Regions from separate parts of the Rhizobium anhuiense bv. trifolii genome, predicted to be linked through region 2. Evidence: riboswitches for the same ligand, from Rfam matches in the RefSeq annotation. Region 2 holds a riboswitch; the other holds the start of a gene.
The links. A riboswitch is a leader RNA that binds a small molecule or an ion and turns the genes downstream of it on or off. The one in region 2 is predicted to bind S-adenosylmethionine.
Positions count from the first base shown of each region.

Region 1: it holds a riboswitch for S-adenosylmethionine, as region 2 does, so the genes downstream of both, NE851_RS12720 (O-succinylhomoserine sulfhydrylase) here and metA (homoserine O-acetyltransferase MetA) in region 2, are expected to answer to the same signal.

Region 1 covers NZ_CP098803.1:834,184-848,854, forward strand. The annotation lists gene NE851_RS12695 (GcrA family cell cycle regulator) at 113-646, opposite strand; gene NE851_RS12700 (aspartate aminotransferase family protein) at 1,070-2,269, shown strand; gene argF (ornithine carbamoyltransferase) at 2,310-3,224, shown strand; gene NE851_RS12710 (Hsp33 family molecular chaperone) at 3,314-4,306, shown strand; gene apaG (Co2+/Mg2+ efflux facilitator ApaG/CorD) at 4,462-4,854, opposite strand; gene NE851_RS12720 (O-succinylhomoserine sulfhydrylase) at 5,095-6,279, opposite strand; SAM riboswitch at 6,322-6,400, opposite strand; gene NE851_RS12725 (2'-deoxycytidine 5'-triphosphate deaminase) at 6,474-7,568, shown strand; tRNA gene NE851_RS12730 (tRNA-Gly) at 7,628-7,701, shown strand; gene NE851_RS12735 (helix-turn-helix domain-containing protein) at 7,754-8,782, opposite strand; gene NE851_RS12740 (TetR/AcrR family transcriptional regulator) at 8,948-9,535, opposite strand; gene NE851_RS12745 (efflux RND transporter periplasmic adaptor subunit) at 9,634-10,749, shown strand; gene NE851_RS12750 (efflux RND transporter permease subunit) at 10,749-13,877, shown strand; gene NE851_RS12755 (TetR/AcrR family transcriptional regulator) at 13,877-14,536, shown strand; gene NE851_RS12760 (MarR family winged helix-turn-helix transcriptional regulator) at 14,613-14,671, shown strand, end outside.
Region 2 covers NZ_CP098803.1:79,583-94,253, forward strand. The annotation lists gene NE851_RS09055 (lysine-2,3-aminomutase-like protein) at 1-557, opposite strand, end outside; gene epmA (EF-P lysine aminoacylase EpmA) at 554-1,615, opposite strand; gene efp (elongation factor P) at 1,763-2,332, shown strand; gene NE851_RS09070 (SIS domain-containing protein) at 2,443-3,171, opposite strand; gene nagA (N-acetylglucosamine-6-phosphate deacetylase) at 3,189-4,340, opposite strand; gene NE851_RS09080 (SIS domain-containing protein) at 4,340-5,371, opposite strand; gene NE851_RS09085 (GntR family transcriptional regulator) at 5,368-6,141, opposite strand; gene NE851_RS09090 (aldose epimerase family protein) at 6,272-7,294, opposite strand; gene metA (homoserine O-acetyltransferase MetA) at 7,521-8,444, opposite strand; SAM riboswitch at 8,493-8,570, opposite strand; gene NE851_RS09100 (ABC transporter ATP-binding protein/permease) at 8,685-10,574, shown strand; gene NE851_RS09105 (DUF5666 domain-containing protein) at 10,648-11,277, opposite strand; gene NE851_RS09110 (ABC-F family ATP-binding cassette domain-containing protein) at 11,397-13,217, opposite strand; gene NE851_RS09115 (thiamine diphosphokinase) at 13,220-13,870, opposite strand; gene NE851_RS09120 (MarR family winged helix-turn-helix transcriptional regulator) at 13,934-14,461, opposite strand; gene NE851_RS09125 (MDR family MFS transporter) at 14,578-14,671, shown strand, end outside.

The sequences.
Region 1 (14,671 bases), 750 kb from region 2:
AAGCGGGGAGAAGGTGCCGGCAGGCGGATGAGGGGCAGCCATCCGCGCGAACCAATAACCACAAAAAAACGGGCCAGTCGGCCCGTTTCTCATGTGCGGCGATGTTACCCGCTCAGCTGGCCCGCGCTGCTGCCCGGCGGCGTTCGTTGACCGGCTGGTAGGCAAGCTTCTGGTGATAGCTGCAATAGGGCGAATTGTCGGGGGATTCGCAGCCGCAGAAGTGGAAGTCGTCCTTCAGCGGATCGCCGACCGGCCACTTGCAGGTGCGTTCGGTCAGTTCCGTCAGGCCGAGGCGTCGGGAAATCGGAACGACCACGTTGCCTCTCGGCACGTATTCCATTTCCTCGATCGTTTCGATCTCGATCTCTTCCTTCAGCATCGTCGCGCCCTGCTGGCGGGTAACGGTGCGAGTGGCGACCCGTGAGGCGTAGTTCGGCGCGCGCGGCGCAGAAGTATTGCGTTTCGGCGTTCGGGCGGCATTGGCGGTACCGCCGGCCTTGGCACGGCCGGGGAGGCTCAGCCGATGCACCTTGCCGATGACCGCGTTTCTGCTGACGCCACCAAGTTGTGCCGCGATCTGGCTGGCGCTCAGTCCTTCGGCCCAGAGCTTCTTGAGTTTCTCGACCCGCTCGTCTGTCCAGTTCATGCCCTGTCTCCACCTTTTGCGTTGGTGATGGCAGAATCCCTCACCGTTGTCCCGGAAGGCTCCGAAACAAGAAACGCTTGATCAATTTTGGTGACTAGTTCCGCCGCATGCAGTCTAGTAATTGAACTTTAACCTAGTGTGAGGCTGACTCCGTGACAAGAGTCGCATGAATCCGGATGAATCGAATTTCAAGTTTTCCCCAACTTGCTGCCCCGGCGTGGCATTTCTGCAATAATGCCTGTTGAGGACGGATAATGCTGCTGTACAAGCTTGCTGCATGCGCTAAGGGCGCAGTTTTGTTGACATTGCAGCGCGAAAAGGAAATAGTGCCAGTCGCCGCCGCAAGGCGGCATTTTTGATTTTTCGGGCCTGGTTTTCTTAGCCGGAGTCCGGAGCTTGATAACATCGATGGGAGATCGCGCTATGGCTGAAGCCGCGCCGCTTTATGACACCTATTCTCGTGCCCCGTTGCGGTTCGAGCGAGGCGAGGGCGTGTGGCTGATCACCGAAAGCGGCGAGCGATATCTCGATTTCGGCGCCGGCGTCGCCGTCACTTCGGTCGGCCACAGCAATCCGCATGTGGTCGGCGCGCTGAAGGAGCAGGCCGACAAGGTCTGGCATCTCTCCAACATCTATGAGATCCCCGGCCAGGAGCGTCTGGCCAAACGGCTGACCGACGCCACCTTCGCCGACAAGGTGTTCTTCACCAATTCGGGCGCCGAGGCGCTCGAATGCGCGATCAAGACGGCGCGCCGTTATCAGTATTCCAAGGGTCATCCCGAGCGCTTCCATATCATCACCTTCGAGGGCGCCTTTCACGGCCGGACGCTGGCGACGATCGCCGCCGGCGGCCAGGAGAAATATCTTGAGGGCTTCGGCCCCAAGGCGCCGGGTTTCGATCAGGTGGCTTTCGGCGACATCGAAGCGGTGCGCGCCGCGATCACCGATGCCACCGCCGGAATTCTCATCGAGCCGGTGCAGGGCGAGGGCGGCGTGCGTCCGGCCACCCCCGAATTCATGAAGGCGCTTCGCCAGATCTGCGACGAAAATGGCCTGCTGCTGATCCTCGACGAGGTCCAGACCGGGGTCGGGCGCACCGGCAGGCTCTTCGCCCATGAATGGTCGGGCGTCACCCCCGACATCATGGCGGTCGCCAAGGGAATCGGCGGCGGTTTCCCGCTCGGCGCCTGCCTTGCCACAGCAGAGGCTGCCTCCGGCATGAAGGCCGGCACGCACGGCTCGACCTATGGCGGCAATCCGCTCGCCATGGCCGTCGGCAGCGCCGTGCTCGACATCATTCTCGCCGATGGCTTCCTCCAGCAGGTGCGCGACGTCGCGCTTGTCTTCCGCCAGGGCCTCGCCTCGCTGAAGGACCGTTATCCCGATGTGATCGAGGATATCAGAGGTGAGGGGCTGTTGCTCGGCGTCAAGGCCGCCATTCCCTCAGCCGAACTGCTGCAGGCGATCCGCGCCGCCCATCTGCTCGGCGTGCCCGCCGGCGACAATGTCATCCGTCTTCTTCCGCCCCTCGTGGTCACCGCCGAGGAAGCCCGCGAGGGCCTTGCCCGCATCGAGCGCGCTGCCGAGAGCATTCGCGCCTCCAAGGTCAAGAAGACGGCTTGAAGGGATTGCCGCCTGCGGGCGCAGCACAGGTAAGAAGACTATGGCTCCTAAACATTTCCTCGATCTTTCGGCGGTCACGTCAGCCGATCTCAGAACCATCATGAACGATGCGCTCGCCCGCAAGCAGGCCTTCAAGGCCGGCACGGGCGACAAGCCGCTCGCCGGCAAGATGCTGGCGATGATCTTCGAGAAGCCGTCGACGCGCACCCGCGTCTCCTTCGATGTCGGCATGCGCCAGCTCGGCGGCGAAACGCTGTTCCTGTCCGGCACCGAGATGCAGCTCGGCCGCGCCGAGACGATCGGCGACACGGCCAAGGTGCTATCGCGTTATGTCGATGCGATCATGATCCGCACCACCGAGCATTCCAGGCTGCTGGAGCTTGCCGAGCACGCGACCGTGCCCGTGATCAATGCGCTGACGGATGACACCCATCCCTGCCAGATCATGGCCGATATCATGACCTTCGAAGAGCATCGCGGCCCGATCAAGGGCAAGACCATCGCCTGGACCGGCGACGGCAACAATGTGCTGCATTCGCTGGTCGAAGGGGCGGCGCGCTTCGGCTATCGCATGAACATGGCCGTGCCCCTTGGCTCGGAGCCCAAGGATCACTATCTGAACTGGGCCCGCAATGAGGGCGCCGAAATCATGCTCTGCCATGATGCCGACCGTGCGGTCGCCGGCGTCGATTGCGTGGTGACCGATACCTGGGTCTCCATGAATCAGGAACATCGGGCCCGGGGTCACAATGTCTTCCAGCCTTATCAGGTCAACGCGGCTTTGATGGCGAAGGCCGGCAATGATGCATTGTTCATGCATTGCCTGCCTGCTCATCGCGGTGAGGAAGTGACGGACGAAGTGATCGACGGTCCGCAATCCGTAGTCTTCGATGAGGCGGAAAACCGCCTTCATGCGCAGAAGTCGATTCTTGCTTGGTGCCTGGGCGCGATCTGAACCATAATCTGGTGTCGCGAGTCACACACTCGCGACCGCGCGAGCGAAGGCCACGCTGGGCTGTCGCTTGAAAACTAGGAGTGAAAGCCATGGCAGAAGCTGCAGCCGCCCTCGGCCAGTTTGATTTCGCCGGCGATGATCATGTCGTCCCTTTTCAGGTGGAGGGTCTGGATGTGCGCGGCCGTGCCGTCCAGCTCGGCCCGATGCTCGATGCGATCCTCGAGCGCCATCATTACCCCGCTCCCGTCGCCCGGCTGCTTGCCGAAGTCGTCGTGCTGACGGTGCTGCTCGGCACCTCGCTGAAATTCGACGGCAAGTTCACGGTGCAGACCAAGGGCGATGGCCCGGTCGATCTTCTCGTCGCCGATTTCTCGACGCCGGAAAATGTCCGCGCCTATGCCCGTTTCGATCAGGCGCTGCTCAACAAGGCGATTGAAGCAGGTGAAACCGAGCCGGAGCAATTGCTCGGCAAGGGCGTGCTCGCCTTCACCATCGACCAGGGCAAGTTCGGCCAGCCCTATCAGGGCATCGTCGCGCTCGACGGCACCTCGCTGGAGGAGATCGCCGGCGTCTATTTCCGCCAGTCGGAGCAGATCCCGACGCGCGTGCGCCTGGCCGCGGCCGAACTCTTCGATCGTGACGAGGCGGGCAAGCCGCGCCACCGCTGGCGGGCAGGCGGCCTTGTCGCCCAGTTCCTGCCGGAGGCGCCGGAGCGCATGCGCCAGCCGGATCTCCACGGCGGCGACGGCGACACCGGCAACCGCCCGCACGGCGAGGACGATGCCTGGGTCGAAGCCCGTTCGCTGGTCGAGACCATCGATGCGGATGAACTGACGGATCCGCTGGTCGGGACCGAACGGCTGCTGTTCCGCCTGTTCCATGAGCGCGGCGTGCGCGTCTACGAACCGCGCGCCGTCTTCGACCGCTGCAGCTGCTCGCGGGAGAAGATCAAGGGCGTGCTGAAGGGCTTTTCGGCCGAGGAGATCGAAGCCAGCCAGGAAAACGGCGAGATCGCCGTGACCTGCGAATTCTGCTCGACCACCTACCGCTTCGAGCCGGCCGAGCTTCAGCCAGCTGAATAGTAGAGTGTTTGCCAAGGCTGTCCCGCTTGCGCGGATAGCTGCCCCTCACCCTAACCTTACCGGGGTCGAACCACTCGTCTCGACCCCGGTTGGTGCCGGCAGGCGGATGAGGGGCAGGCCTCGGCAATCTCCCAAGGGCGGGACATCGTTACACGTCAGTTAAGCACCCGCAGCAGTCCCGGTGAATCCAGCGAGAAGGCGGGGATCTCGACATCGAACATCTCGCCTTCGTCCGTTTCCATCTGGTAATGGCCGAACATCAGCCCTGAGGGGGTGTCGAGCGGGCAGCCGGAGGAATATTCGTAGGTGTCGCCGGGGCTGAGCCGTGGCTGTTCGCCGACGACGCCCGGGCCCGTCACCTCGTCCACCAGTCCGTTCTGGTCGGTGATATTCCAGTAACGGTTGACCAGGCGAACGGCTATGCCGGAATTGTTGCTGATGACAATCCGGTAACCCCAGACATAGCGGTCGTCTTCCGGATCGGATTGCTCCTCCAGATAGAATGGTTCGACCACAACTTCGATCTCTCTTGTGAGGGCGCGATACATGCCTTGCACCTTAGTCAAGATATGTTACCCGTATCTTATAAGAGGCCCTGTCCGTCAAGAAACGGAACGTTGATCGTCACTGATACAGTCATGATCGAAGGGTTTTCGATCGTTAAGCCTAATTGTCAGTGTTAATTCCAGATCGGAACGCCGGCACGACCGTAGTTGTTCCCCCGGCCGAACCCCAGTGAGATCAGGCGAGCCGAACCCCGAGTGAGATCCGGCTGCCATTGTCGTCGATCAGGCCGAAACCTTGGCAAGCGCCCGCGCGAAATCCTCGATCAGATCGTCGGTATCCTCGATGCCGGCCGAAAGGCGCACCGTGCCCGGAGAAATGCCGAGTTCGGCGCGCGCCTCCTCCGTCAGGTTCTTGTGCGTCGTCGTTGCCGGATGGGTGATCAGGCTCTTGCTGTCGCCGAGATTGTTGGAGATCTTGACGATATCCAACGCGTTCTGCAGGGCAAAGGCCGCTTCCTTGCCGCCCTTGAGCTCGAAGGCGACCAGCGTCGAGCCGCCGGTCATCTGCTTGGCGATGATATCGGCCTGCGGATGGTCCTTGCGGCCGGGATAGATCACCTTGGCGACCTTGCCCTGCTCGGCGAGGAAATCGGCGATCTTTGCGGCATTCTGCGTCTGCTGGCGCACGCGCAGCGGCAGCGTTTCGATGCCCTTCAGCAAAGTCCAGGCGTTGAACGGCGACATGGCCGGGCCGGTATGGCGGAAATAATCGTGCAGGTTCTCGTCGATCCATTCCTTGTCGGCAAGTACGACGCCGCCGAGGCAGCGGCCCTGGCCGTCAATATGCTTGGTGGCGGAATAGACGACGATATGGGCGCCGAGCTCCAGCGGCTTCTGGAAGAGCGGCGTGGCGAAGACATTGTCGACGACGACCTTGGCGCCGATCTGGTTGGCGAGCTTGGCCACGCCTGCGATATCGATCACTTCGAGCGTCGGGTTGGTCGGGCTTTCCAGGAAGAACACCTTGGTCTTCGCAGTGATCGCCTTTTCCCAGTTGGCCAGATCCCGGCCGTCGATCAGCGTGCAGTCGATGCCGTATTTCGGCGCCAGCGTCTCGACCACCCACCGGCAGGAGCCGAACAGGGCGCGCGCGGCGACGATATGATCGCCGGCCTTCAGCTGGCAGAGGATCGCCGCGGTGACGGCCGCCATGCCGGAAGCGGTGGCGCGGGCATCCTCCGCGCCTTCGAGCATGCACATGCGCTTTTCGAACATGTCGTTGGTGGGGCTGCCGTAGCGGGCGTAGATGAAGCCCTCCGTCTCGCCCTTGAAGCGGGCTTCGGCCGCTTCCGAGGTCTCATAGACGAAACCCTGCGTGAGATAGATTGCCTCGGACGTTTCGCCATATTGCGAACGCAGCGTGCCGCCGTGAACGAGTTGGGTTGCGGGGCGCCAGGACTTGCTCATGCCATCACCTTCACATAACAAAAAAACCGGTCGCAAAAGCAGACCGGTTTCAACCCGGTCTTTTTAGCCACTTGTTTAACGTGGCTGCAAGCCGACCGGCCAAATCACCACGGGATAATTCTGCAATACTGCTGTTAGCTGCTTGCGTCAATTCCCCGAGTTTGGTTTTGTCGGCGGCAAATGATGGATGAGGCATGATGGCTCGTGAAACGGGAATTCTGGCGGATCGCGCGATCTCCGCGCTGTTCGAAACGGAGCGTCTGATCTCCGAACGGGAGCTGGACCGTGACCAGATCCAGCCGGCAAGTCTCGACCTGCGCTTGGGCGCCAAGGCCTTTCGCGTGCGCGCCAGCTTCATGCCCGGCCCCTCGCATCTGGTGTCGGACAAGCTCGACCGGCTGAGCCTGCATGTGATCGACCTCTCCGAGGGCGCGGTGCTCGAGACCGGCTGCGTCTACATCGTGCCGCTGATGGAGAGCCTGGCGCTGCCGGCCGGCATGTCGGCCTCGGCCAACCCGAAGAGCTCGACCGGCAGGCTCGATATCTTCACCCGCGTCATCACCGATTATGCCCAGGAGTTCGACAAGATCCCGGCCGGTTATTCCGGCCCGCTCTATCTCGAAATCAGCCCGCGCACCTTCCCGATCGTGGTGCGCCGCGGCTCGCGCCTGTCGCAGATCCGCTTCCGCGTTGGCCATTCCCTGCTCGGCGAGCCGGAACTCTTGAAGCTGCATGAAAGCGAGACGCTGGTCGCCAGCAAGCAGCCGAACGTATCAGGCGGCGGCATCGCGCTGTCGATCGATCTGGCCGGCGACAAGGACGGCCTGATCGGCTATCGCGGCAAACATCACACCGCCGTCGTCGATGTCGACAAGAAAGCCCAGCACGACATCTATGATTTCTGGGAACCGCTCTATAGCCGCGGCCGCAACGAACTGATCCTCGATCCGGACGAGTTCTATATCCTCGTCTCGCGCGAGGCGGTGCATGTGCCGCCGGATTATGCCGCCGAGATGACCCCCTTCGATCCGCTGGTCGGCGAATTCCGCGTCCATTATGCCGGTTTCTTCGATCCGGGCTTCGGCCATGCCCCTGCCGGCGGGCGCGGCAGCCGCGCCGTGCTCGAAGTGCGCAGCCACGAGGTGCCCTTCATCCTCGAAGACGGCCAGATCGTCGGCCGCCTCGTCTACGAGCACATGCAGGAAAAGCCGGCCAGCCTCTACGGCTCCGGCCTCGGCTCCAACTACCAGGCCCAGGGCCTCAAACTCTCGAAACACTTCCGCATCTGAGGCGTTACACCAGGCGCGACTTGACAGCCGCCCCCATCTGTTGGAAATCTCAGCTCATCGCGGGTGTAGCTCAATGGTAGAGCAGCAGCTTCCCAAGCTGAATACGAGGGTTCGATTCCCTTCACCCGCTCCAGCTACATCCATCTCACCGTCATCGATAGAAATGCGAAGACCCAGAAGTCGGCTTAGAGCCTGCCTCGCCTTATATCGGCTGCTGCGGAGCGAGATGAGACGACCTCAGATTTCCGCCTGAGGGTTTCCCGAGGACTTTCCCCGTAAACGGACCCGTACAGCGCAGAAAAACGGCCGGCGTGCAAGAATCCCCACTTCAGGCAGATATCCCGGATGCTCTGTTGGTTCGACCGATCCAGAAGGTCCAATCGAGCGGCGCGTAGTCGTAGAGTTCTCAAGTAACTTGCTGGTGTAGCTTCCTTGAAGGTCCGGAAGCCGTTTTCCAAGGTGCGAACTGAGACGTTGGCAGATTGAGCGATCATCGAGATGGTGATCGGCTTAGCGATATTCGCCTGCATGAAATCTATAGCCCGACGAACGTGCCGTGGAGCGGGCATAAACGGACTCCGTTCCAGTCGCTGAGAGTAACGATGGGGTATCAATCGAATGAGCAAATGAGTGAGTGCTTGATTGAGATTGACCATTGCTATCGGCGAATGAAGCAAGATGGCGTCTCCAAGCATACCATCCATTATAGTCTCGACGAGATTCTTGATGAGATGTGCGGAGGCGCTTGATCCATCAACGAGGGGGGACAGGTCTAACGATCCGACAAGAGGGGCTTCAAACAGCTCCCCGAACGCTTGGCAGATCTGGCCCCAATGTAAAAAGAGTTTCTGCGATCGATGGAGCGTTCCCCGCACGAGGAAGCGATCCGCCTCGCGGCTTTGCCCAAGTAGCATCTGGCCCGGTGACGCTGTTGTCGTGGTTTGCCGTCGCGTCATGCCGGAAATGCCGTCTCGCGGCACATGGATGGTAAGCCATTCCGGTGTGTCCGAGGTAGCCCAAAGGTTCCACTCTCCATTGCATGCGAGATCGACAACCGTCATCGCACCGTGAGAACGTGCATCAGCGGACCAATTAAAGCCTAGAAGCGTATGAACCGGCGATGCGTCAAAGGGAGCAGATCCGAGGAATGTTTCTAACATTCCGTCGAAGTCTGCGCCGGTCCATCGTGAGGTCAATGCGGAATTATGAATCATGCGAGCCTGCTGAATTCGCGGGTGGCAGTGTGATGACGATGCGACGCACGCGTTCTCCGGCGGTGAATCGTTCCATACGCCCGAGCGAGGGTGAGGCTAATGGTCAACTCGAGGATGCGGCGATCTGCGAGGTGGAAGAGACATCCCACCGACGGAGCCGAGATCTCATTCTTCGTCTGTGCCGCTCGCAATGTGCTTGACCGCATCGGACGCGGCTTCGAGGAGGCGCTCCGACATGCCCCGGTCAGTCATGATGCGGGAGATCGTCACCGCGCCTACCATGAGGGAGAGGATGACCATGGCCCTGTCACAAGGTTCCGTGCCGTCCGATGCCGGGATCAATTCGTCGAGAATCTGGAGGTGAGCCTCTATGCCGTGCTGGAATGGAGCCCGCACCTCCTCGCTCTGACGCGCCGCGTCGGCCCCAAGTGCGGCGAGGGGGCAACCATCGCCTTTCTCTTCCCGGTGCCCGGCCGAGAGATACATGCCGACAACCGCGTCGAAGGGATCGGCGCTTCCGGCGGCAACCCTAGACCATCTGCGGATGGCGTTCTCCATCGCTCGCCCGGATGCCAGTGCCACAAGATCATCCTTCGATTCGAACTGCTTGTAGAACCCGCCTTGGGTGAGACCGGCGCCTTTCATCAAATCCTTCAGCCCGATGCCGTCGAAGCCATGCTCCCGGAAGAGCCGGCTTGCGACATTGATCACCGTTTCACGATTGGCCTCGGCCTGAGCGCGACTGACTCTCATAGCGATCTCCAGTTAGATTTCATTTGACATCTATATCAGAATTAGAGTTAGATCGCAATCTAATTTAAATGCTGCGCCCGTCAAGAAGGCTTACTGACATGAACCGCAAAATCCTCCTCGCCTCATTCGGCCTCCTGGCAGCCGCCGGCGCCACGGCATTCTTCTTTGTCGGGGTGTCCTCGGAAGGAAGCGCACAAGCCGCCGATCCCCGCACTACACCGCCATTCGTCAAACTGGTTGAGGCAAAGAGGCCGGAGACCGCCGAGCGCAGCTTCACCGGCACCATCGCCGCCCGGGTGCAAAGCAATCTCGGTTTTCGTGTGCCCGGCAAGATCGTGCAGCGTTATGTCGACGTCGGCGTGCAGGTCAAGGCCGGTCAGCCGCTGATGCGCATCGACGAAACCGATCTGCGTCTCGCCCTGACGGCGAAACGAAACGCCGTCGCCGCAGCCGAGGCTGTGCTGACCCAGGCGCAAGCAGACGAGACACGCTACGCCGCTCTGGTGAAAAACGGATTGGCCGCGACGCCGCAGCGCTATGAGCAGGCAAAGGCAGCGCTTGACACCGCTACCGCGCAGCTTGCCGCGGCGCAAGCGGACGCCAAGGTCGCGGAAAACGAAGCCGCCTATTCCGTCCTGGTTGCCGACACCGATGGAACGGTTGTCGAAACGCTGGGCGAGCCGGGGCAGGTCGTGACCGCGGGACAAACCGTGGTCCGGCTCGCACAGGCCGGCCCGCGTGAAGCGCTGGTCTGGCTTCCGGAATTTCTCAGGCCGCAGCTCGGCGAGATCGCCGATGCCAGCATCTACGGCAACGAAAGCCGGCAGGACAAGGCCCGGCTTCGCCAGATCTCCGACGCTGCCGATCCGCAAACCCGCACCTATGAGGCACGCTGGGTTCTGGATGGCGCCGCAGCGTCGGCGCCGCTGGGCGCGACGGTGACGATCAGAATCGCCAACGGCGGTAGTCAATCGCATGCCGCGGTGCCGGTCGGCGCCGTATTGGACGATGGCAGCCGCACCGGCGTCTGGGTCTTCGACCAGGCATCGTCGATCGTCCACTTCCGGCAAGTGAAAATCGAACAGATGGGTGAGGAGGTTGCGGTGGTTTCCAGCGTCAATGCAGGCGAGCCGGTCGTCGCTCTCGGCGCCCATCTGCTGCAGGACGGCGCCAGCGTGCGCGCCACGGTAGAACAGGCAGAGGCGGCAAACTGATGAACTTCAATCTATCCGCGCTCGCCGTTCGCGAGCGGGCCGTCACCCTGTTCTTCATCGTTCTGCTGGCCGCCGCCGGCGCCTATGCCTTCGTCAAGCTCGGGCGCGCCGAGGACCCGTCCTTCACCATCAAGACCCTGACCGTGACAACGGTGTGGCCGGGCGCGACAGCGCGCGAAATGCAGGATCTGGTCGCCGAGCCGCTCGAAAAGCGCCTCCAGGAACTCACCTGGTACGATCGTGTCGAGACGACGACGCGGCCCGGTTATGCCTTTTTGACCGTCACCTTGAAGGACAGCACGCCGGCCACGGCCGTCGAGGAGGAATTCTATCAGGCTCGAAAGAAGCTTGGAGACGAGGCCCGCAACCTGCCCGGGGGCGTGCTCGGTCCCTTTGTCAACGACGAGTACTCCGATGTCAGCTTCGGGCTTTATGCGCTGAAGGCCAAGGGCATGCCGATGCGCGAGCTTGTGCGCCAGGCCGAGGTGATCCGCCAGGATCTTCTGCATGTGCCCGGCGTCAAGAAGATCAACATCCTCGGAGAGCGGCCCGAACAGATCTTCGTCGAATTCTCCTATGCCAAGCTCGCCACCCTCGGCATTTCGTCACAGGACATCGCGGCCGCCTTGCAGCGGCAAAACACCGTGACGCCGGCCGGATCGATCGATACGCGTGGGCCCCAGGTGTTCATTCGCTTCGATGGCGCCTACGACAGCATCCAGGCGATCGCCGACACGCCGATCGTCGCCGCCGGACGCACCTTGAAGCTCTCGGATTTTGCCGAAGTGCGGCGCGGTTATCAAGATCCGGCCACCTATCTCATTCGCCATGACGGCGAGCCCGCCATCATGCTTGCCGCGGTGATGCAACAGGGCTGGAACGGTCTGGAACTCGGCAAGGCGCTGGAAGAAAGATCCGCCGCGATCGCAAAGACCTTGCCGCTCGGCATGACCCTCGCCAAGGTCAGCGACCAGGCCGTCAACATCGACGAAGCCGTCGGCGAGTTCATGCTGAAATTCGCCATGGCGCTCGGCGTCGTGTTGTTCGTCAGTCTCGTCAGCCTCGGTTGGCGTGTCGGCATCGTCGTGGCTCTGGCCGTTCCGCTTACCCTTGCCGTCGTCTTCCTCATCATGCTGGAAACCGGCCGGTTCTTCGATCGCATCACCCTTGGTGCGCTCATCCTGGCGCTCGGCCTTCTGGTCGACGACGCCATCATCGCCATCGAGGTGATGGTGGTGAAGATGGAAGAGGGGATGGATCGCATCAAGGCGGCCGCCTATGCCTGGAGCCACACGGCAGCACCGATGCTGTCGGGCACCCTCGTGACGATCATCGGGCTGATGCCGGTCGGCTTTGCCCGGTCGACCGCCGGCGAATATGCCGGCAACATCTTCTGGGTCGTCGGCTTTGCCCTGATCGTCTCGTGGATTGTCGCGGTGATCTTCACGCCCTATCTCGGCGTCAAGATGCTGCCGGCGATCAAGCCGGTCGAAGGTGGCCATCACGCCATTTACAACACCCCGAACTACCGGCGCCTGCGGCGGGTTATCGAATTCACAGTGCGCCACAAGTTCGTCACCTGTGCGGTGGTCGCCATCGTCATGGGGATCTCCGTCGTTGGAATGGGCGGGGTGAAAAAGCAGTTCTTCCCGACGTCGGACCGTCCCGAAGTCCTCGTCGAAGTCCGCCTGCCCGAAGGCACCAGCATCGAGACGACGACGGCAACGGTCGAGAAGCTCGAAGGTTGGCTGCAGAAACAGCCGGAGGCAAAGACCGTCACCAGCTATGTCGGGCAGGGCGCTCCCCGCTTCTTCTTTGCCATGGCGCCGGAATTGCCGGACCCGTCTTTGGCCAAGATCGTCGTGCTGACCCCTGACGCTCACACACGCGAGGTACTGAAGCTTCGGCTGCGCGCGGCCATTTCGGATGGGCTCGCCCCTGAAGCCTATGTCCGCGTCACCCAGCTCGTCTTCGGTCCTTACACGCCGTTTCCGGTCGAGTTCCGGATCACGGGCCCGGATCAGGAGCAACTGTACCAGATTTCCGACAAAGCTCTCGCTATCATGAAGAGCGTGCCGGATGTTCGCCAGGCTAACCGCGATTGGGGCAACCGCACGCCCGTGCTGCGTTTCGTTCCCGACCAGGATCGGCTGAACCTGATCGGTCTGTCGCCGGCCGAGGCAGCCCAGCAGATGCAATTGCTGCTGAGCGGAATTCCGATCACCGAGGTTCGCGAAAATATCCGCAACGTGCCTGTCGTTGCACGCAGTGCCGGCGGCAACCGGCTTGATCCCTCACGATTGGCAGATTTCTCGCTGATGAGCCGGGATGGGCGACAGGTTCCGCTCGATCAGATCGGCCACTCGGAAATCCGGTTTGAAGAGCCGATCCTGAAACGCCGCGATCGAATGCCTGTCATTACGATCCGGTCCGATATCAACGAAGCGACACAGCCGCCGGAGGTCTCAGCGCAGGTTATGAAGGCGCTTCAGCCGCTGATTGCCTCGCTTCCCCTGGGATATCGCATCGAGATGGGCGGAAACATCGAGGAATCACTGAAGGCCAACAACGCCCTCGTCAAGATCTTCCCGGCGATGATTGCCGCCATGCTGATCGTAATCGTTTTGCAGGTCCGTAGCCTGTCGACGATGACCATGGTCATGCTGACAGGGCCGCTCGGTCTTGCCGGGGCGGTTCCGGTCTTGCTGCTCTTCGATAAGCCTTTCGGCTTCAATGCCATTCTCGGATTGATCGGGCTGGCGGGAATTCTGATGCGCAACACTTTGATTCTGACGGAACAGATCAAGGAGAATAAGGCAGCCGGACTCGACGATTATCATGCCGTCATCGAGGCGACGGTGCAGCGGACGCGTCCGGTTATTCTGACAGCCCTTGCCGCTGTGCTTGCCTTCATTCCTCTCACGCACTCGGTGTTCTGGGGGTCGATGGCTTACACGCTGATCGGCGGAACGGCGGTCGGCACGGTGATGATCCTGCTCTTCCTTCCGGCCCTCTACGCTACCTGGTTCCGCATCAAGCCGACGAAAAACGAAAGCCATGAAAATTCTCCGAAGGAGGTAGAGTTACCCAAGGAGGTGGAGTTGCCGACGTCAATGGCTGCCGAGTGATGTTCTCCGGCGGCGGCGACGACTTTTGCGGGTCCGGAAGTGACCTTGAGCAGGCGCGGACGCGGATACTCGAGGTGGCGGAAAGGTATTTTCGGCGGATCGGCTATCATAAGACGTCGGTCGCCGACATCGCCTCCGAACTCGGCATGAGCCGCGCCAATATCTATCGCTTCTTTCCCTCGAGGACGGCGATCAACAGTTCGGTCTGCGGACTGGTTGTCAAAGACGTTGCTGAAATCGCTCTGGCGATCGCGCGAACGGATGCGCCGGCGAGCAAAAAGCTGGCGGATCTTTTGACCGCCATCCACCGGCACAGCACGAGAATGCTGGTGGAGGACAGACCGATGCACCAGTTGCTCGTCGCCGCCACGGACGGAAGTTGGGCGACCATCAACGCGCATAATGAGCAGATCCTGGCAATCCTCAAAGCGCTTGTCCGCGAGGGTCTGCAGACAGGCGAGTTCAAGGTCGAAGACGCCGATGAAGCCGCGCGCGGTATCATCACTGCGTTCCTGCCGTTCTTCCATCCGGTTCTGGTCGAGCAGCGGGTTCAGGAGGGAGGGGCCACCGCAGTCGGCCTCCATGCCCAAATCCGCTTCATCATGAAAGCGCTCGGCACGTCGGACAGCGAGACCTCCCTGAACGCGATAAGCGCCTAATTTAGCGCTGCCGACCTTGTTCTCTTCGACAAAGGCATTATCTAGTGAACTAGATAAAAGCACACTAGATGAAACCATGTCGAACAACGAAATCGCATCCCGCCGCGCGGTCGGCACCCAACTTTCGTTTGCGCT
Region 2 (14,671 bases):
ACGACCGGAACACGCGTGTGGAAACGCACGATCTTCACATGGGCGATCCCGGCGAGCGTCTCCATGATGTCGTGGAGACGGCGCGGAGAAAGCACCAGCGGATCGCCACCGGTGAGGATGACCTCCCAGATCTCCTCATGACCTCGGATATAGTCGAAAGCGGCCTGCATCGCCGTGGCATCGAGCGTGCCGAGGCCCTGCGGTCCGACCATTTCGCGCCGGAAGCAAAAACGGCAATAGACCGGGCAGACATGCACGGCCTTGAGCAACACACGATCGGGATAGCGGTGAACGATGCCTTCGACGGGGCTGTGGGCATGATCGCCGATCGGATCGGCGCGTTCCTCGCTGGCGATCGTGAGTTCGGCGATATCGGGCACGAACTGCCGGGCGATCGGATCATCGGGATCGGTGCGGTCGATGAGCTTGCTGATCACCGGCGTCAGCGCGATCGCATAGCGCGCAGCAACCTCTTCGAGCGTTGCACGATCGGCAGACGCGGCGAGCCCTGCCTTCACAAGATCGTCGACGCTCTTGATCGGTTTGACGACATTCATCTTCCATACTCCGCAACCGGCGCCCAGAGCACCTGGTCGATGCGCGATGCTCCCGTTGCCAGCATTACCAGCCGGTCGAAACCGAGCGCGATGCCGCTTGCCTCTGGCATCAGCGCCAGCGCGGCGAGGAAATCCTCGTCGATCGGATAGGTCTCGCCGTAGACCCGCGCCTTCTCGGCCATCTCGATCTCGAACCGTCGCCGCTGTTCGGCAGCGTTGGTGAGCTCGCCGAAGCCGTTCGCAAGCTCGACGCCGCAGGCATAGAGCTCGAAACGTTCCGCGACCCTGGGGTCGCGTGCCGAGGGACGCGCAAGTGCCGCCTCCGAGACCGGATATTCGTCGAGGATGGTGATGCGGCCGAAGCCGAGATGCGGTTCGATCTTCTCGACCAGCACCCGGCTGAAGAGATCGGCCCAGCCGTCGTCATCGGCAACCCGCATGCCGACGCGCCTGAGTTCGGCTGCCAGATGGTTGCGATCGGTCGAACCATCGGCGGCGACCGAGGCAAGAAGATCGATGCCGGCATGCCGCTCGAAGGCTTCGGCAACGCTGAGCCGCTCCGGCCCGGCGAAGGGATCGCTCGCGACGCCGCGATAGGCAAGCGTCCCCGCCTTTACCGTTTCTGCCGCCAGCGCCAGGATCCGCACGCAATCCATCATCAGGCTCTCATAGCTTTCGCCCGCCCGATACCATTCGAGCATGGTGAATTCGGGATGATGCAGCGGCCCGCGCTCGCGATTGCGATAGACATGGGCAAAACACGAGATCCGTTCCTCGCCCGCCGCAAGCAGCTTCTTGCAGGCGAATTCCGGCGAGGTGTGCAGGTAAAATGGAGCCCTTTGCCCGTCCGTCGTCAGCGCTTCCGTCGCGAAGGCATGCAGATGCGCCTCATTGCCCGGAGAGACCTGCAGCACCGCCGTATCCACCTCGATGAAATCCTCGCGCGCGAAAAACCCGCGCAACGCCGCCTGGATCGCATTGCGCCCGATCAGGAACGGACGGCGATCGGCATGTACGGACGAGGTCCACCAGGGGGACGCTTTGGCCGAAGAGTTCATTCCAAGCTTTCTTCGCCGGAGAAGCCGGTATGGGGTGGCTATTTCCCGGATTTTAGGTTAGTTGCGCCCCCAAAGAAAAACATTTGCGTCTTCGGGGCGTCTCGACAGTCCTCTACGACGCCGAAAGCCGAGTTACAAGGAAGTCTTATGGTCAAGGTCATCGCCTCTTCGGTCCGCAAGGGCAACGTTCTCGACGTCGACGGCAAGCTCTACGTCGTCCTCACCGCCCAGAACTTTCATCCGGGCAAAGGCACGCCGGTCACCCAGGTCGACATGCGCCGCATCGTCGACGGCGTGAAGGTTTCCGAGCGTTGGCGCACCACCGAACAGGTCGAGCGCGCCTTCGTCGAAGACGTGAACCATCAGTTCCTCTACGAGGACGGCGAAGGCTTTCACTTCATGAACCCTGGAAACTACGATCAGGTCGTCGTCGATGTCGAGACGATGGGTGACGACAAGGCTTATCTGCAGGAAGGCATGACCTGCGTTCTGTCAATGCATGAAGGCATTGCTCTGGCGATCCAGATGCCGCGTCACGTCACGCTCGAAATCACCGAGACGGAACCGGTCGTCAAGGGCCAGACGGCGTCGTCTTCCTACAAGCCGGCCATGCTGTCGAACGGCGTGCGCACCATGGTGCCGCCGCACATCAATGCCGGCACCCGCGTCGTCATCGCCACGGAAGACAATTCCTACGTCGAACGCGCCAAGGATTGATCCTGAGTGACAAACTCTTGAAGAGGCCGGCTTATGCCGGCCTTTTTGTATCCGCCTTCTTTGCAGCATGATGTTGTCCGAAAACCGCTCACACTTTTCGGCATCATGCTCTAGAGATGCGGGTTGCGCGGCCGGTATTTCTTGACGAGCTTCTGGTTGATCTCGGCCGCACCCGGCATGTTGGCGCTGAGATAAATTGGCGCATCGCCGGATTTCGAAAGCTGCGAGGCGACTTCGGCGAAGACCGCATTGATCACCGTTACCCCGACCGCCGTCGAGACTGGCCCAACCCGAAGCCCCGTGCCTTCGAGATCGACAACGGCATCACCCGGTGGCAGCCCGTTGTCGAGCACCACATCGGCCACGTCGGCGAGCCGCCGGCGGCCATTGGCGATCGCTGACGAATAGGCGATCGACGTGATGGCAATCACCTTTGCGCCGATTTCGCGCGCATAGTCGGCCGCCTCGATCGGCGCGGCGTTCACGCCCGAATTGGAAGCGATGATGATGACATCGCCCGGCTGCATGCCGTAGCGCTCCAGCATCGGCCGCACCAGGCCCTGCGTGCGCTCATAGACCGAACTGATGACCGCACCCTCATGCAGCATGGCCGAGCCGACCAGCACCGGCACGGTGAAGGCGAGCCCGCCGGCACGATAGTGCACCTCTTCCGCCAGCATATGCGAATGGCCGGTGCCGAAGACATAGACGCGCTTGTCGCCGTGGGCAGCATCGAGGATGACGGCCGCGGCCTGCGCCATCGGCTCGGCAAGCGCCTGCTTCAGCTCTTCCAGCCGGCCGATGAGGTTGGCGAAATAGGCATCGGTAATGTCGGTCATCCCACGTCTCCTTGATGTCAGGCCGCTTCGCCGCCGAGCCAGGTGGCGGTGACGGCAAGCGCATCGGTGAGATGCACGAGATCGGCGCGCATGCCCGGCGAGAGATGACCGCGATCGGCAAGCCTGAGGAAGCGGGCGGGATATAGGGTCGCCATGCGCAGGGCCTCGGCGAGCGTCAGGTCGAGATAGGTGACACCGTACCGGATCGTCGAGATCATATCGACGTCGGAACCGGCGAGCGTGCCGTCGGAAAGCACCAGCTTCGAGCAGAAGCCACCCCTTTCTCGCCGGACGGTGCGCCCGTTCAGCGTGAACGAGTCTTTCTCCGAGCCGACGAGCGACATCGCGTCGGTGACGAAGAACAGCTTGCCTTCGCCGCGCTTGGCGCGCAGGGCCGTGCGCAAGGCCTTCGGATCGACGTGATGGCCATCGGCGATGATGCCGCACCAGGTCGAGGGATGGTCGATTGCCGCGCCGACGAGGCCGGGTGTGCGGTGTCCCAGCTGGCTCATGGCGTTAAAGAGATGCGTGACGCCGCGTGCGCCGGCATCGAAGCGTTCTTCCGCCGCCTCGCTCGAACAATCGGAATGCCCGATGCTGACCGTGACGCCGGCTTCCGCAAGCTCGCGCACCTGGGCAACCGTCACCTGCTCGGCCGCCATGGTGACGAGCAACGTGCCGATCTCCTCGCGTGCTCGGATGAAGGTCTTGACGTCACGTTCCTCCACCGGCCGCATCAGCTCGGCCAGATGCGCGCCTTTTCTCGCCGGCGCCAGATGCGGGCCTTCGAGATGCAGGCCAGCGACGCCGCGGCTCGCCTTGACCGCCTCCTTGGCCGCCTCGATCGCGGCAATGGAGGCTTCCGATGTATCGGTGATCAGCGTCGGCAGCAACGACGTCGTGCCATAGGGCCGGTGTCCTCCGGCGATGATGTCCATCGAAGCGGCGGAAGGCTCGTCGTTCAGCATTCGCCCGCCGCCGCCATTGACCTGCGCATCGATGAAACCGGCCGACAGAACCCCGCCCGCAAGTGTCACGACCTCGCCGTCCGGCAGATCGTTTCTTGCGACGATCGCTTCGACTCGGCCGCCGGCAGTGATGAGCGCCTTGTCGTCATGGAAGCGTTCGCCGTCGAAGATGCGGGCGCCAAGGAAGATCTTGCGGGCCATCAGACCGTCTCCGTCACCTTGAGCAGGTTTGCCGGTCTGTCGGGATCGAAGCCCTTGCGGCGCGTCACCGACTCGATCAGCCGGTAATAGACGAGCAGCGACACCAGCGGATCGACGAGGCCGTTGCCCGTGGTCGGTACGCGGAGATGGACGCCGGACAGCGGCTGCGCCGAGAAGCCGACGGTGGTGGCGCCGAGTTTCTGCAGGCGCTCGAGTGCCTGGACGTTGTTGGCGAAGGCGGCATCGTCGGGCGTAAAGGCGACGATCGGAAAGCCCGGCTGCACCAGGCGCATCGGACCATGCATCAGTTCCGCCAGCGAGAAGGCCTCGGCATGCAAGCCGGAGGTCTCCTTAGCCTTCAGCGCCGCTTCGAGCGCGATCGCGAAAGCTGGGCCGCGGCCGGCCGTATAGAGCGAGGTTGCGTTGAAGAGCACCTCCTCGGCCGCCGCCGTGTCGATCCCGGCAGTTGCCGACAGCGCCTCCGGCAGCTTGTCGAGCGCAGTCTGCAGATCGGATGCGCCGCCGATCGCAGCCGTCACCCCGGAAAGGGCGGCGACCGAGGCAATGAAGGATTTCGTCGCCGCGACACTCTTTTCGGCACCGGCATTGAGGCCGAGAACGATATCGGCCTGTTTCGCAAGCGGGCTGTCGGTGACGTTGACGACGGCGATCGTCGTCGCTCCGCCCTTCTTCGCCGCATCCTGCAGCGCAACGATATCGGGGCTGGCGCCCGACTGCGAGACGGTGAAATGGACGCCGCCCTTCAGATGCAGCGCGGCACCATAGACGGAAGCGATTGACGGACCGACCGAGGCGACCGGAACGCCGCAGGTGATCTCGAAGAGATACTTGAAGAAGGTGGCGGCATGGTCGGAGGAGCCGCGCGCCGCCGTGGTCACCACGCTCGGGCGGGCGGACGAAAACAGCCGGGCGATCTCGGCAAAGACCGGCTTTTCCTTTTCGAGAAGCGTGGCCACCACCTCTGGCGACTGGCCGGCTTCCTGCAGCATCAGCGACTGGTTCTCACTCATAGGTCATCTCCAATTCTCAATTCGGCAACAAAATCATAGGCATCGCCGCGATAATGCGAGCGGGTGTATTCGACGACGCGCTGGTCTTCCAGGCGCGAGACACGTTCGATCAGAAGCGCCGGCGCGCCTGATTTGACGTTCAGGATCGCCGCAGAAGACGGGTCGAGCGTAACCGCAGTGAGCCGCTGCAGCGCGCGCACGGGCCTGTGGCCGCTGGCCGTCAGCGCATCGTAGAGCGATCCCTCGCCACCGGCATCGTGCCCAAGGAACTTGATCGGCACCACGGCGCGTTCAATCGCCAGCGGCAGGCCATCGGCAAGGCGCAAGCGGTCGAGTCTCAGCACCGGCTCGTCGCCGCCGAGGCCGAGCAGGAAGGATTCCTCCGGCGACGGCGTATTGACCGCCCGCGACAATACCCGCGCAGCCGGCAGACGCCCGCGCGAGCGCATGTCGGCGGAGAAGGAGGAAAGCCGCCAGAGCGACTGCTCCATGCGTTCCACTCTGCTCGAGACGAAAGTACCGCTTCCGTGGCGCGATTCCAGCGCCCCTGAAGCCATCAGATCGCGATAGGCGGTGCGCACGGTGACGCGTCCGAGCTTCAGTGCCTCGGCAAGGTCGCGCTCGCCCGGCAGCGCAGTGCCCGGCTTCAGCAATCCTTCCTGAATAAGACCGGTCAGCGTCTGCGCCAGCTGCTTGTAGAGCGGCCCGGTCAGCGCCTCGTCACGCAGGCCGCGGTTCTTCAGTTCCGCTATCAGACTGGTTCTATCCATGGGCGCATAATAGAACCTATCTAGAACCAATCGGCAAGACGGAATCGAGCATAGAAAGAAAAAACCCTCACCGCTGGACCGGCAAGGGTTTCATAGCAATCAAATTTGACAGCCGTGCGTGCGCAGAAACTCAGTTCTTGGTGAAGATATAATCCGTCTCCTGGCGAAGCACCTCGCCGGGACGCAGGACGGCATTCGGAAAACCTTGGTGATTGATGGCATCCGGCCAGACCTGCGTCTCCAGGCAGAACCCGGCGAATGGACCATATTTGCGCCCGCCGATGCCGAGCGCCTCGGTATTAAGCTTGAAACCGGCATAGAACTGCACGCCCGGCTCAGTGCTGCGCACTTCCAGCGACACCCCGGAATAGAGGCTGCGGGCAAGCGCGACGCTCCGCTTGGCGGTGCGCTCGGCGGACAGGCAGAAATTATGATCGTACAACACTTGTTCGCTGCCGACGAAACGCTTCATCGGCGCCATCTCGCGGAAATCGAATTCCGTGCCGTCGACGGAACGGATCTCCCCGGTCGGCACCTGCTTCTCATCGGTCGGCAGATAGTGATCGGCGGCAATCATGATGTCGTGGCCAAGCGCATCTTCGCGACCGTCGAGATTGAAATAGGCGTGCTGGCAGACATTGGCGAGCGTCGGCTGGTCGCTGGTCGATTCGTAGGTGATCGACAGTTCGCCGTTGCCATGCACCCGGAAAGTCGCCTGGATGGTGCAATTGCCGGGATAGCCCGCACGGCCATCGGGATCGACGATCTTCAGCACCACGCGGTCGACGTCATGCTCGACGATCGTCCAGTTGCGTTTGGCGATATTGTCGCTGCCGCCATGCAGATGCGTCACGCCATTTTCGTTCAGCTCGAGCTGATGGTCCTTTTCGTCAAGCGTGAATTTGCCGCCGCCGACACGGTTGGCGCAGCGGCCGGGGGTCGCGCCGAAGTAGGCCGAATAAAGGGGATAGCTGTCGAAATCGTCAAAGCCGAGCTGCAGCGGAGCGTCATGTCCCTCAAGGCGCAGATCCTGGATGACCGCACCCCAGGTCATAATCTTGGCCGTCAGCCCGCCGCCCTTGATCTCGACGCGATAGACGGTCTCGCCCGCCTTCGTCTGCCCGAAAACATCCCGCTTCAACTTATCCGACATCATCGACCGTCCATTCTATCCCGGCTGCCTATTCCTCATCGAAATCGATTTAGGAATTTCAGCGATTCAAACTGTTGCAGCGTCCTTGCACGGCTGACAAAGACGCGCGGGCGCTGTGGTGTTCCGGACCGGAACCTGCCCGCATTTGTTCCAAACCGCAACCGGGCGGAGTAGAAAGAAATGCCGCAGCAGCGATGCGGCATCGGCTCAAGGCGCGATGGTGCCCTCAGAGGTCCATGCCGATCTCTTCCACGTCATAGGGCGTCGTCTGGTAGATTTCGTTGATCCAGTTGCCGAACAGCAAATGCGCATGGCTGCGCCAGCGATTCTGCGGCGCAAGCGCCGGATCGTTATGCGGGAAGTAGTTGTGCGGCATCTTGATCGGCACGCCGGCATCGACGTCACGGAAATACTCGTCGGAGAGCGAGGTGGAATCATATTCGACATGGTTGAACATGTAGAGCCGCCGGCCCTTCTTCTCGTGCACGAGGCACACGCCCATCTCGGCTGATTCCATCAGGATCTCCAGATCTTCGGATTTCTCGATATCGGCGCGGCGCACTTCGGTCCAGCGCGACACCGGCACTTCGAAATTGTCGGAAAAGCCGTTGAGATAGATGGAGGAAGGCTTCAGGTTCCGGTGGCGATAAACCCCGAAGGCCTTCTCCTTCAACTCGTATTTCGGAACGCCGTGGAAATGATAGATCGCAGCCATCGCGCCCCAGCAGACGTTCATCGTCGAATGGACATTCGTTTCCGTCCAGTCGAGGATATGCTGCATTTCCGCCCAATAGGTGACGTCCTCATAGGGCAAAAGCTCGATCGGCGCCCCGGTGATGATGAAGCCGTCGAACTTGCGCTGCTTCACCTCTTCCCAGGTCTGATAGAAGGAAAGCAGATGGTCTTCGGAGGTATTCTTCGCCTTGTGGCCGCCGATGCGGATCAGCGACAGCTCCACCTGCAGCGGCGAGGCGCCGACGAGGCGGGCCATCTGCAGCTCGGTCTTGATCTTGTTCGGCATGAGGTTGAGCAGCCCGATCTGCAACGGACGGATATCCTGACGGATCGCCATCGTCTCGGTCATCACCCGCACACCTTCCTGAACCAGGGTTTCGAAGGCGGGCAACGTATCGGGGATCTTGATGGGCATTGCGGTCACTCGATCAAAAACAAAAAACCGGCGGCGAAAAAAATCGCTACCGGTCCGCACGCGGCCCTTTAGCGACTTTTTTAACGTGGCTGCAAGCCGGCCGGCCAAATCACCACGGAGCACTTTAATTAGCCCCAGTCGGACCGCGAATCAATGGCGAAAGCATGCAGGCACGGCCCATGCAAGCATCATCACACTTTAATGACTGATAGAATCTGTTGATAGACCGGTAACGCCACCATGTTAATAATGGGGGCATGGGCGGTGTGGAAAAGTGTAATGGCAGATAAGATCGAGAGGAGGCCGGGAATCCGGAGGCAGGATAGGGTAGGGTATGATCTCAGCCTGACATATCGCCTCGGGGTGATGTTCTCAGCATTCTGGAATTCGGAAGTGCGTGGCAAGGTGCTGTTTCTGGCGACCGTGCTGATTCTCGTCATCTTGGCGACGTCCTACGGCCAGGTCATCCTCAATGAATGGAATGCTCCGTTCTACGACTCGCTGGAGCGCCGCGACCTCGGCGAATTCTTCCACCAGCTTGAAATCTTCGCGATGATCGCCGGCACGCTGCTGCTGCTCAACGTGCTGCAGGCGTGGCTGAACCAGATGACCGCGCTCTATATGCGCGAAGGTCTGTCGCGTGATCTCGTCGACCAGTGGTTGAAGCGCAAGCGGGCGCTGCGGCTTGCTTCCAGTGGCCTGATCGGCGTCAATCCGGACCAGCGCCTGCACGAGGATTCCCGCAATCTCGCCGAAAGCACGACAGGGCTCGTTCTCGGCCTGCTGCAGTCGACCATTCTTCTGGTGAGCTTCATCGGCGTGCTCTGGGAGCTTTCGAGCGGATTCATCTTCCGCATCAGCGGCCATAGCTTCTCCATTCCGGGCTACATGGTCTGGGCGGCGATCTTCTATGCCGCTTCCGCCTCGGTGCTGAGCCAGGTCGTCGGCCGCAAGCTGGTGAAGCTCAATGCCGACCGGTTCTCGAAGGAAGCCGAGCTTCGCTTCACGCTGATGCATGCCAATGAGAACATGCCGGCGATCACCGTCGCCCGCGGCGAGGAAAACGAGCGTCGGCGCATCAACACCGATATCAGCTCGGTACTGAGGGTCGTCAAGCGGCTCGCCATGGCCAATACCAACCTCACCTGGGTTTCGGCCGGCTACGGCTGGCTGGTGATCGTCATCCCGATCATCGTCGCCGCCCCCGCCTATTTCTCCGGCGGCCTCACCCTTGGCCAGCTGATGATGTCCGTCGGCGCCTTCAATCAGGTCAACACGGCATTGCGCTGGTACGTCGCCAATTTCGGCCCGATCGCCGAATGGCGCGCCACGCTGATGCGCGTCACCGATTTCCGTCAGGCGCTGCTCGACATGGACGAGGACTTCGACCTGAAGGACAGCATCGCCTATGAAAGCACCGCGCCCGATACGCTGACACTGAAGGATGTGGTGATCGTCGCCAAGATCGGCGAAGACATCGACGAATGCGGCGGTTTCCGCCTGCGTGAAACCAATGTCGTGATCAAGGCCGGCGAAAAAGTCATGATCAACGGCGATCACAGCGTCAATCGTAAGCTGCTGTTCCAGGCGATGGCCGGCCTCTGGCCGTGCGGCAGCGGCACGATGGGGCTGCCGCCGGTCGACGACATGCTGTTCGTGCCGCAGATCGCCTATGTTCCCGGCGGCACACTGCGCGAGGCGCTGGCCTTTCCCGAAAGTCCTGATGCCTACGAGAAAGCCGCCGTCGAGGCTGCCCTCGAGAAGGCCGGCCTGCATTCGCTGATCGCCAGGCTCGATACCCGCGCCCGCTGGGACAAGCTGCTCGACAGCGACGAGCAGAAGGCGATCGGCTTCGCCCGCCTGCTGCTCGTACGCCCGCGCTGGATCATTTTCGACGAGGTGCTGGAAGGCATGGAGCCGGAATGGCAGGAAACCATGGCCAAACTGCTCACCACCCTGCCCGAAAGCGGCATGATCTATATCGGCCGTTCCGAAGCCTATCTCGAGGTGCTGAAGCCGCGCGTGCTGCATCTGCAGGCGCTGCCGTCAAGATCCGAGGAACCGCCTGTCGCCCAGACTGGCGCCAGCGCCAGTGCAGGCGCTGCCGCCGTGCCCGCGCCGGCGCTTTGATGCGTGCCGCCCCAAAGTGTAGAGCGGTTTTGGCATAACGGAATGCGTTAAGATAAAGATATGAGCCGGCCGCTCACATCGGCGGCGTGATGCCGTTGAGGCCGACAGCCACCTGGCTGGCCGAGATACTGCCGTCAGCCGCCTTCTCGCCGGTGACGATAACGCCGGCGCCAGTCTTCAAATCATCCTTGGTCGCCGGCGCCAGTGTCACGATCGGTGTCGCATCGGCAATCGTGATGGTCTTTTCCTTGCCCTGATAGGTCAGCGTGATCGTGTGGCCTTCGACGGATTTGACGGCGTTGCTGACGGTCGCGTTGGTCATCTGGCTGTTCGGCTGCGCATCCCAGGGACGGTTGCCCTCGCCGGTGCCTTTCATCGACGCCGGAAAGATCAGCACTTCGATCGCCCCATCCGGGCCGTTGCCCTTCGGAAGTGAGGCAACGCCGACGAAATCGCCGGGCTTGATATCCTCGACCGAGGCTTTCCGGATACCGCCGACTTTCCAGCTGGCTTTCAGCGTGATCGTCGCATCGCTGCCTTCGCGCGTCTTGACAACGAGTTGATCACCGCTGAGGCTTTCGATGGCGCCGCGAATGCGGACGCGCTGGCTATCCTGCGCCTCGACGGCCTGCGATAGGGCAAGCGCGACAATGCCGCCGGCGGCAAGGGTTGTGAAAATTTTGGAATTGGGCTTGCGAGACATATGACTTTTCCTTGTCGCCATTGCGATCGGCAATATCCCCGGCTGCCGGGCGGCACTCTATGCCGCACGACGATCAACTGGCGAATCAAGGAAAGGTGAGCCGGCGCGTTTGGGAAGCCTCAGCCTTCCAGCTCTTCGCGTAGCATTTCGAGCTCCAGCCACTCCTCCTCCATTTTGGTCAGGCTGGAGCGCAGTTTTTCCATCTCGGCGGCAAGCCGGTTGAAGGCCGCGGCATCGCGCGTAAACAGATTGGGATCGGCCATCGCCTGTTCGCGCTTGGCGATCTCGGCTTCGGCTTTCGCCATCTCCTTCGGCAGATTGTCAAGCGCGAATTTCTGCTTGAAGGAAAGCTTGGTCTTGGCACTTCCTGCGGACGGCGCTGCCTCTTGCGTCTTCGGCTTCTCCGCCGCTTTCTCCGCCCTCTTGCGCTCCTCAAGCGCGCCCTTGCGCTGCGCAAGCATGTCGGAATAGCCGCCGGCATATTCGATCCAGCGACCGTCAGGCGCATCCGGCACGGCAGGCGCGATCGTCGAGGTCACGGTGCGGTCGAGGAAATCGCGGTCGTGGCTGACGAGAATGACGGTGCCGGGAAAGCCGGCGACGATTTCCTGCAGCAGATCGAGCGTTTCGATATCGAGATCATTGGTCGGCTCGTCGAGGATCAGGAGGTTCGCCGGACGCGAGAGGATACGTGCCAGCATCAGCCGGGCGCGCTCGCCGCCGGAGAGGCTTTTGATCGGCGTCCGCGCCTGTTCCGGTTGGAACAGGAACTCTTTCATATAGCCGGTAACATGACGCTGCTCGCGGTTGACGAGCAGGTTTTCGCCGCGCCCGTCCGTCAGGTAGTTGGCAAGCGTATTCTCGGGATCGAGATCCTCGCGCTTCTGGTCGAGCGTCGCGATCTCCAGATTGGTGCCAAGCTTTATCGTGCCGCTATCCGGGGAAAGCTGCCCGGTCAGCATCTTCAACAGCGTCGTCTTGCCGGCGCCGTTCGGCCCGACCAGACCGATGCAGTCACCGCGATGCACGCGGATCGAGAAGGGCATGACGATTGTCCGGTCGCCGAAGCTCTTGGTGATCTTGTCGGCCTCGATCACCAGCTTGCCGGATTCCTGCGCGTCCGAAACGGTCGCCTGCACGGTACCTTGTGGCCCTTTGTGGCCACGATATTGCGAGCGCATCGTCTGCAGTTCACCGAGGCGGCGCATGTTGCGCTTGCGTCGCGCCGTGACGCCATAGCGCAACCAGTGCTCCTCGCGCTCGATCGCCTTGCCGAGCTTGTGCTGCTCCAGCTCCTCGGCCTCCAGCACCTGGTCGCGCCAGGCTTCGAAATGCGCAAAGCCCCTGTCGAGCCGGCGTGAGGTGCCGCGGTCGAGCCAGACGGTTGCGGTCGAGACCTTTTCGAGAAAACGCCGGTCGTGCGAGATCAGCACCAAAGCGCTGCGGGTCTTCTGCAACTCGCCTTCCAGCCATTCGATTGTGGGAAGGTCGAGATGGTTGGTCGGTTCGTCGAGCAGGAGAATGTCGGGCTCCGGCGCCAGGACGCGGGCAAGGGCGGCCCGGCGCGATTCGCCGCCGGAAAGGGTCTTCGGATCTTCCTCGCCGGTCAGCCCGAGATGGGAGAGCAAATAGGTGACGCGGTAAGGATCATCGCCCGGCCCGAGACCGGCCTCGGCATAGGCCTGAACCGTGTTGAAGCCGGCAAAATCCGGCGCCTGTTCGAGATAACGCACCGTCGAGGACGGATGGCGGAAGACCTCGCCGGACTGTGCCTCGACCAGGCCGGCGGCGATCTTCAGCAGCGTCGATTTTCCCGAGCCGTTGCGGCCGACGAGACAGATCTTGTCACCAGGCTCGATCTGCAGCGCCGCCCCCGCGAGGAGCGGTGCACCGCCGAAGCTCAGGAAGATATCGTCGAGTTTCAGAATGGGAGGGGCCAAAATCAGACTCCGGAAAGATCATAGGGCCTGGCGAGCACGATCGCCTGGCCGCTGCGGAGCGAAAAGCGAACCTTGCCTTCCGCGACGTTGGAAATGGTGCGCGACGAGCCGAAAGGCAGATGAAAATCGGCCAGCGGATAACGCGCATTCTCGATGGAAAGCCCGATCAGCTCGCTGAACCCGGGCACGGAAAACAGGCTGCCCTTGGGAAGGTCCAGTTCGATCGTCCCGGCAATCAACGGCACGGCCTCTTCCTTGCCCGAGGTCAGCAGCACGTCGAAGCCCTCTTCCGCCAGGCTGACGGCCGACAGCAGATGCTGAAGCGCATGGTCCGAGCGTTCGCCGCCGAGCGCACCGGCCAGAATCAGCCGCCGCGCACCGCGCGCGATCGCTTCCGACACTGCGATTTCGCCATCGGTCGCCGCCTTCGCTGCGGGATAAGGCTGTTTCGGCACATCGGGAAATGCATCCTCGAGATCGGCGGGCGTCGAATCGAAATCGCCGACCCAGAGCTCGGGCATAATGCCGAGTGCTGCCGCATGCCGCATCCCGCCATCGGCCGCAATGAAGCGGCTGTCGCCGATGGCATGCCGCAGGCGCTCCGTCAGGCTGAGTTCGCCGCCAAGGAGAATGGTGAAGGTGGATTGGCTCATGGGCACTGCCCTTAGCGCAAACGGGGGGTCGAGGGGAAGGGGCGCCGAACGACGTGCCTCGCCTCAGCCCGGCGTATCCTTGTCGCGCGACAGGAAGACCGCCTCGTAACCGCCGATGAAACGCTCGAAAAGTATCGCGAAGCGATCGATATCTTCCTGCGGCCAGTCGGCGACGATCTCGGAGATGATCGCGAGCTTCTGCGCGACGATCTCGGCAAGCAGAGCCTGGCCGACCTCGGTCATGACGACAACGATCCGCCGCGCGTCGGCCTGCGAGGCCTCGCGGCGCAGGACGTTGCGCCCGACCATGTCGGCCACCACGCGGCTTGCCCGTGACGGATCGATGCGCAGCATCTCCGCGATCATGCCGACCGTGACCTCGCCGGCAGGCTGCGCCCTCCGCACGGCATCGAGCACATCGAGATGCGAAAGTTCAAGGCCCGGTGCGGCACTCTGGATCGCCAGCCGACCGATCAGCCGCCGACCGGTCATCAATCGCATGCGCGCCATGCTGCGGCCGATACGAGGCACGTTTTCCTCATTCGGCGTGGCGGATTGCGCGGAAATGGTCTTGGTCAGCACGTCACTCATGACGAGACCATAACAGAGCCGATGCGGAATTTGAACATGCTGATGTCAATAATGTGCTGTTGACAATTATATGCTGTTAGCACATAAAAGCTCATCAAACCCGGAATGACGCTCCCATGGACATGCAATTCGTGCCTGCGCCGCTCGTGACCGATCCTCGTCGCCGGCTTATCCTGTTCTTCTTCCTGATGACGGCCATGTTCATGGCGA